2 regions of the Alteromonas sp. M12 genome follow, and region 2 is predicted to be linked to the other one. Evidence: predicted binding sites of a transcription regulator. Region 2 holds the regulator's gene; the other holds the start of a gene.
The links. Region 2 encodes LexA, which represses DNA repair genes until DNA is damaged. Its sites were predicted from a motif close to TACTGTATNNNNATACAGTA; they were not measured.
Positions count from the first base shown of each region.

Region 1 (4,408 bases), 1.3 Mb from region 2:
CTCACCTTTGGGCACTGTAACTTGCTCACTTTTGTGATTGACTTTATGAATCGGATTTTTACCCGTGTGATACATGGTAGTGGCGTTGGCCATCGGTGATGGATAGAAATTTTGCACCTGATCCAACTTAAAATTGTGCTCTTTTAACCACATGGCCAAACTCACCATATCCATATCTTCTGTGCCAGGATGGGCAGAAATGAAATATGGAATAAGATACTGAATTTTACCTGCTTCTTTGGTGTATTTATCGAACATTTCTTTAAAACGCTCATAAGTACCCATACCAGGCTTCATCATCTTATCCAATGGCGCTTTTTCAGTATGTTCTGGAGCTATTTTTAAGTAGCCGCCCACATGATGGGTGACTAATTCACGAACATAATTAGGATCTTCAATGGCCAAGTCATATCGTACACCTGAAGCAATCAATACCTTCTTAACACCTTCCACTTTACGAGCTTTTTTGTAAAGCTCAACGGTAGGTGTTTGATCGGTGTCCAAATGTCCACAAATATCCGGCCAGACGCATGAAAGACGGCGACATGTTTGTTCCGCCTTTGCGCTCTTACATCGCAATTTATACATATTCGCAGTCGGACCGCCTAGATCAGAGATCACGCCGGTAAAACCGGGAACTTTGTCGCGAATTTGTTCAATTTCACGGATAATTGACTCTTCTGAGCGACTTTGAATAACCCGGCCTTCATGCTCTGTAATCGAACAGAAAGTGCAACCACCAAAACAACCCCGCATGATATTCACCGACGTTTTAATCATATCGTAAGCAGGAATTTTAGCTTTCCCATAACTAGGATGAGGTACGCGAGCATAGGGTAAATCAAACACCGCATCCATCTCTTCAGTTTCCAATGGAAAAGCAGGCGGGTTAATCCAAATAATGCGATCACCGTGGCGCTGGGCCAGTGCACGAGCACAACCTGGATTGGTTTCTTGATGCAAGATCCGTGATGTATGGGCGTAATGTGTTTTCTCTGCACGTACCACATCATAGGGAGGTAGCATGACGTACGTCTTCTCCCAAGGCTTTCTGCGCTGAGATTTAGAAGTAAATGGCTGAACTACGACCGGTTTCGCTTTTTGCGCGTCATCGATAACTTTGTTTTGTTCATCTTCAGCTACCGCACACTTATCTTCAATGTATTCATAGGGGCTGGGAATAGGATCAATTTTTCCAATTACATCAACGTGTGTAGAATCCACACCTTGCCATTCAGGTAATGGCTCTTTGCGAATTACTGCAGTACCACGGACATCTTGCATGTCAGCAATAGTCTCACCTGCGGCGAATCGATGGGCGATTTCCAGTAACGGACGTTCTGCGTTACCAAACATCAACATATCTGCTTTTGAGTCAAATAAAACAGAGCGTTTTACTTTGTCTGACCAATAATCGTAGTGGGCAATTCGTCTTAAACTGGCTTCAATACCACCAATGATGACTGGTTTTTTGTAGGCTTCTTTACAGCGTTGAGTATAAACGGTAACGGCTCGGTCAGGGCGCTTTCCACCTTCATTATTGGGGGTATAAGCGTCATCGTGGCGTAATTTTCGATCCGCTGTATAGCGGTTGATCATAGAATCCATATTGCCAGCGGTTACCCCAAAAAATAAATTGGGTTCACCTAACTGCATAAAATCTTTTTTGCTGGTCCAGTCTGGTTGCGAAATAATTCCAACTCTAAAGCCCTGAGCTTCGAGTACACGACCGATTACAGCCATTCCAAAACTAGGATGATCTACGTAAGCATCTCCGGTCACAATAATAATGTCACAGCTATCCCAGCCTAACTGATCCATTTCCTTTCGAGACATTGGCAAAAATGGAGCGGGGCCAAAACATTCAGCCCAATATTTAGGATAGGAAAATAGCCCTCTTTCAGCTTTCATTCGCTGAACAGGCTGTCGCATAACAGTCATGTATTGTACCAAGAAGTTAAGGGTTCAAAATTTCGCGGAGTATACCAGAAAAAGCCTTTGGACAAGAATAATATCGCGATAAAGGACGCATCCTTCTACAGCTAAGTGTCAAGTAATCTGCTCACTCTTTGTACATTTGTGTGTTGGCAGCAGATTGCTCGATATGGAAGTTCTCTGCTGTTCAGGCTACACGTTGATTATCCTGACTTCTTTTTCTTGCCTCCTGCGCTCTTCACTCTTGATCGGGTTTACTCTTTACTCGCCATTCCGCTTGCTCTCTACTCGTCATCCCGCTTGCTCTTTACTCGTCATCCCGCTTGCTCTCTACTCGTCATCCCGCTTTGCAATCACCTCAATGCCGAAACCATTATCAATTACTTGTAATTCAATGGGTTGGCAACATATTTGGCAATCTACTATTTGCTGCTGATTGATGTCGTTGGCTTCATCTATCTCCAGATCGTTGTAAGTCATACAATATGGACACTCAAATTTACTTGCTACTGTGAGGCTCATGGCTACTCCTTGAGTTGTAAAAGATTAATTAGTTTACGTAAAAGGCGTCGAAAAAGTTTGAAAAACAAACCAATACTGACTGGATATACAGTAGTTTTTAAAATACACTGGCTTTGTGTCCCAGCAAAATTTTTAATCTATTGATGAAAGAACTCCCCAGTAAATACTATTTAACTCATTTTCATGAATTTCTCGCGTTTGTTTCCGGACCCTGTGCACATTTACTCTCTATTGAAGATAGTGCTTTTATCGGTAAATTTCATACTCTTTGTGAAGATGCACAATGTTTGTATGTCCGTGGATTAAATAGAAAATCTCCAATAATCAGACGTAACTCATTGTTTTATGATGAGATTAACGATCACCAATTGCATCTAGAGAGGCTTATAACAGAAGGCTTTTACACTGAAGTAAAAAAAGAGCATCTTGCTGAATTAACTCATAATCTAACCAAACCAGAATTGGCCCAAGTGCTGCGTAATGCGAATGTCAGTTTTAAAAGCTCCCAAAGTAAAGCTGATTATTTACAATTAGTGAATGAGTTTTGTCAATTTGAAGACTTCTGCGCCTTTCTAGATCCCACTGTTGTGTTGCACCGAGGGCAAGATCAGCACATAAACTATTTTTTATTCTTATTTTTTGGTGATCTGAACAGTAACTTATCCAAGTTTTCAATGCGCGATCTGGGGATTATGCCAACTCAACGAGGGGTCAGTACTGACAATGCGCGATTCGATTTCATTGACGAAGCTAAGAGTGCGTTTTTTTATGCTCATCAACGGCGTGAAGTCATGTCTTTATTACCAGAGCAACAAATTGCACTTGCCCAACAGTTCCCATCATTTCCAACTCCACAAGGTACCTTAGCCAATGAACATTGTGACCGTTTTCTATTAAGATTAGGCAAAGCCATACTCCCCCACGACCAGTCTCTTGGCATAAAATTATTAGCCGCATCTTCGGAGCCTTTAGCACAAGAAAAAGTGATCCGTGAAAAGTACAAGTTAGGTGAAAAAGAGTGGGTGAAAAACCGTTTAGAAATGATTATTGAGGAACCAGATTCTGAAGTACTATTATCGTTTGCCGAAGACTTTTTGGCCCGTAAATTTCAGCAAAAACGCACCAGTACGCTCACCGACATGTTACGAGAACAATCAACAACAGTACTTATTGATGAAATGTACATGGATTCGGTGGAACATGGCGTAAAATTGTTTTATCAGAAACAAAAAAAACAGGCCTTTCGCACTGAAAACCGATTGTGGCGAGCATTGTTCGGTTTAGTTTTTTGGCATGAACTTTTTGAAATGGATAGCAATGCGTTAGTCACTGAATTCGATTACAAACCCCAGGCTATCAATCAAAACAACTTTTATAATCTGTACGAACAAGATATTGAAACTCGCCTATATCGAATGACCAGTGCGCAAATCACATTCAAACAAGTATCTAAAGTTATGCTTGAAAAGTACGGTCGCCCCAATGGAATTTTTCGTTGGCACAAATCCTTACTCGAAGTTTTAGCGGTATTTTTTGATCATGTTGACATTGAAGGTCTCAAAGAGCATTTGAGAATGATGGCAAAGGACTTTAAAAACTACGCTGACGGTTATCCGGATATCATGGTAGTCGATAACACCGGACTGAGATTTGAAGAAATAAAAGCCCCTGGAGACCAATTGCGTAAAAACCAATTGTTAACCATAAAGCTACTAAGAAAATCAGGCTTTAAGGTCGCAGTCACTCAAGTTGAATGGTTTTTAGATCCCTTACAACCCTATGCAGTCGTCGATATCGAAACCACGGGCGGTCGTGCAAATCAACATCGTATAACCGAAATAGGTATCGCCAAGGTTGTAAACGGGAAAGTGATCGATACGTGGCAAACGCTAATCAATCCTCAACGGCACATTCCGCAAAAAATCACACAATTAACGGGTATTGATGATGA
Region 1 covers NZ_CP144164.1:3,552,744-3,557,151, forward strand. The annotation lists gene VUI23_RS15285 (YgiQ family radical SAM protein) at 1-1,941, opposite strand, end outside; gene VUI23_RS15290 (CPXCG motif-containing cysteine-rich protein) at 2,266-2,457, opposite strand; gene VUI23_RS15295 (exonuclease domain-containing protein) at 2,601-4,408, shown strand, end outside.
Region 1: a site for LexA is predicted at 2,531-2,550, ahead of VUI23_RS15295 (exonuclease domain-containing protein). Genes of this name have one in related genera too.

Region 2 (4,408 bases):
CGATAAAAGACAACAACGCAATTGACGTAGTTGCATATACCATAGACGCGTAACCAAACAGTTTTTTACGGGAGAAGGTCGGCACAATTGCGGAAATAATACCGAATGCCGGAAGAATCATAATATAAACTTCAGGGTGTCCGAAGAACCAAAATATGTGTTGGAACATAACCGGATCACCGCCACCAGCAGCATTAAAGAAACTAGTGCCGAAGAACTTATCGGTTAGTACCATGGTCACCGCACCCGCTAAAACAGGCATAACGGCGATCAGCAAGAATGCAGTAATTAACCATGTCCACACGAACAACGGCATCTTCATCCAAGTCATGCCAGGGGCTCGCATGTTGAAGATAGTTACAATGACGTTAATCGCTCCCATGATGGATGAAATCCCCATAATATGGACCGAGAAAACGAATAACGCTGTGGTGTCATTACTGTATGTTGTAGACAAGGGCGCATAGAAAGTCCAACCAAATGCTGGACCGCCACCTTCCATAAACAACGAAGCTAACAAAATGGTAAATGCCATTGGCAAAATCCAGAAGCTCCAGTTATTCATTCTTGGTAGAGCCATATCCGGCGCACCAATCATCATCGGAACCAGCCAGTTGGCTAATCCGGTAAATGCAGGCATAACAGCCCCAAATACCATGATAAGTCCATGGACTGTCGTCATCTGATTAAAGAAATTCGGTTCAACTATTTGTAATCCAGGCTGAAATAATTCAGCACGAATTACCATAGCCATGGCACCACCAGTTAAAAACATGATGAATGCAAACCACAGATACAGCGTACCTATGTCTTTATGGTTCGTAGTAAATAACCAACGTTTTATGCCGCTGGGAGCATGATGGTGATGGTCATCGTGATCTAGTTCTGTCGTCGCTGTGCTCATAACCGCTCCTCCTATTGACCTGTAATTACGGCGTTAACATCTTTAGCTTGGACCATGTCACCGGTATTGTTACCCCAAGCATTACGTTCATAAGTGATAACTGCTGCCAGCTCACTCATAGTTAATTGTTTTGCAAAAGCTTGCATGGCAGTACCCGTCTTACCGTTTACAACGATTTCAATGTGCGCAGGCATATCAGCCAGAACCATTTGGCTTCCAGCCAATGCGGGGAAGACCCCTGGCAAACCTTGACCATTTGGCTGGTGACAAGCTGCACAAGCGCGCATATATACTTGCTCACCAGTGCTCATTAGCTCTTCCATGCTCATATTCATGGCCAACAATCTTTGCTCTTCTTCTTTCGCTTTGCGCTGTATTTCTTCTTGCGTGTTTATCCATTCTTCATATTCAGCGGGTTCTTTGGCTACCACAACTATTGGCATGAATCCATGATCTTTCCCGCAAAGCTCTGCACATTGACCACGGTATACACCAGGTTCAATCACATTTGCCCAGGCTTCATTGATAAAACCGGGATTAGCATCTTTTTTAACGGCAAAGTCAGGAACCCACCAAGAATGAATCACATCATCCGAGGTAACCAAGAAACGCACCTTTTTGCCTGTTGGAATAACCAAAGGACGATCAACTTCTAAGAGGTAGTTATGGCCTTTTTCAAACTTGTTGTTTATCTGTTCTTGCTGAGTTGCCATCACAGAATAATATTCAACGTCGTTTTCCATGTACTTGTAATGCCATTTCCATTGAGACCCAGTAACAAGAACAGTTACTTCTGAGTTTTCGGGATCTTCCATTGCAATCAAGGTTTTAGCCGCTGGGAATGCCATTACGACAAGAATGATAAAAGGAATTATTGTCCAAGCGATTTCAACTTTCACACTCTCATGAAAGTTAGCAGGTTTAGCACCGCGAGATTTACGGTGGAAAATCATGCTCCAAAACATGACACCAAACACTAATACTGCAATGACTACACATATGAAAAACATGAGCATGTGCAGATCATAAACTTGTCCACTGATTTCAGTCGCACCTTTGCGCAAATTCAATTGATACTGATCAGCAGTCGAAGTCGAATCTGCAGATACTGTAAATGCAATTAGACTGGTCAGTATTACCAATATGCCGGACCATATCTTTTTCACTCAACACCTCCTGTTGATTTAAGCCGTTCCCAAAGGAGCAAAGCAGAGTAAACAACCGCAAAAAACTCAGCTATGGTAAATGACTTGGGATCTAAATGTTATGAAGCTGTAAAAACTAGTATAAGAATTACTCAACTAAAGTCTAACGTCTAGTGTTTTTTGTTAAAATTATAAACAACCGGTTGATTTTCAATCAAAATAGGCAAAAAAGTTATTTTTTATATCAATTGCAAATAGCTTTGGTTACTAAAGATATTAAAATCGGTAATTTTCCATCCGCAAAAAACAAAAATGCTCGCTCGGAGAATAACTAGACATTCTGAAATGGATTTTTTAGGATATTTTTTGAACAGAAAATGTATTCACTGGCAGAATACAAAATAGAGAAATCGTGGTTCGCAGTTTTAGAAAACTAACATTCAAAATAATAAAAAAGGTGACCAAATAGGTCACCTTTTTTAAAGAACTTTGCAATCAACCGCGTAATTACATCCAATCAGCGTTGCGAATAACGCCCACAGCAATACCTTCAATATTAAAAGGTTGCGACGCTAGATCCACTTTAATAGGGTTAAATTCATCGTTTTCAGCATGCAGAATCACTTCTCTACCACGCTTTTCAAGACGTTTAACAGTAACGTCTTCATCGACTCTTGCCACAACTACCTGACCATTGTGAACATCGGTTGTACGATGAACTGCCAGCAGGTCACCATCCAAAATGCCGATATCCTTCATACTCATACCGCTTACTCTAAGCAAAAAATCGGCACTGGGTTTAAATAGATCAGGATCGACTTTGTAATGACATTCAACATGCTCTTCCGCCAGTATAGGTTCACCCGCAGCAACACGGCCAATCAAAGGTAAGCCAACTTCTTCCAAATCATCTTCTAGGGGAACATTAAGTTTAATCCCTCTAGATGTGCCAGGTAGAATTTCAATGACCCCCTTACGCGCCAGAGCTTTTAAGTGCTCTTCTGCCGCATTAGCTGATTTAAAACCTAATTGTCGCGCAATTTCAGCACGGGTAGGTGGCATACCTGTAGCCAACATAGTGGCTTTAATTAATTCGAGAATTTCGCTTTGTCGTGGAGTTAGTGGACGCATAAACAGCCTGTTTTTCTATACAGTTTAACTGTTAGTATATACAGTTACGAAGATAAAACAAACTTTGTTTGTTGATTGATGTTTTAATCTAAGAATAAATTAAATTGATACAAAAAAAGAGGCTACTTAAAAGTAACCTCTTATATTCTAACAAATATATCGAATTAATTATGTTCTACGTGAAGCCATTCTCAAACCGAATAGTCCTAAAGCCAACACACCTAATGTTGAAGGTTCAGGAACAGGTACACCTGGGTTCTGACATTCAGGCAAAGTTGGGTCTTGACCACAACCAGGAGGAAGTGACTCACCCGCTAATAAAAACGAACGAATATTTTCTAAAGCAAGCGCTTCTTCTGTAGAAATTCCAGTTAGCCAGTCAATATCACTGATCGTTACGATACGACCTGCATTGTTTACTAAATCAGACGTGGCATAAGCAACACCAATGTTAAAACCGTCTGCAGCTACTTGGGCTGCAAACACTTTAGAAGGATCTGATACAAATAATTGTCCAGGTGCGTCGATATCAAATGTCGTATTACGAATATCGTTAGGTCCAACCAGAATAGTCGTATCAGGTGTTAGGAAAGTACCTGTTTCGCTTGAAGTAGAATCACCTGCACCGCCAAACTGCATCGCAACATCACCAGTAAGCGTTGAGAAAATATTTTGTACCCAATCATTATGAGTTTCACAGCAAGGTCGTTCAGTTTGACCGTAGAAACCACCACCGCCGTTAACGAAGTCGATAACATTTTGACCGATGGCTGCCCCTGGATCAGATAAAAATCCGCCATCCCATACAATATCATAGGCTGACATATCCGTTGGCGCAACACCCCAACTATTAATCACTGTTAGATTATCGCCAAAAGTAGTTTGGAATAAGTCTGTCCAACCACCGCCGGATAAACGACCTCCCTCATCGACTACTAGAATCTCTGCTGCGTTAGAAATAGTAGAAGAAAATGCGAGTGCTCCTGTTAAAAGCAAAGAACTTACACTTTTTATCATTTTTTTATTCATTGACCCTTTCTCCATTATTAGGAACTCAATTTTTGAATCTTTTTATAGATACATCCTGCAACTGTGCAAAAAGTAAGCACACTTTATGCCTAAATGTAAACTCAATACTTTTCAGCAAGTTAGATTGAATGAATTTAAATCACTACTTTGATGTGTAAAATTAACTGACAAAATATTAAGCCAAACCTCATATTGGATA
Region 2 covers NZ_CP144164.1:4,829,692-4,834,099, forward strand. The annotation lists gene ctaD (cytochrome c oxidase subunit I) at 1-904, opposite strand, end outside; gene coxB (cytochrome c oxidase subunit II) at 916-2,061, opposite strand; gene lexA (transcriptional repressor LexA) at 2,557-3,180, opposite strand; gene VUI23_RS20785 (PEP-CTERM sorting domain-containing protein) at 3,349-4,209, opposite strand.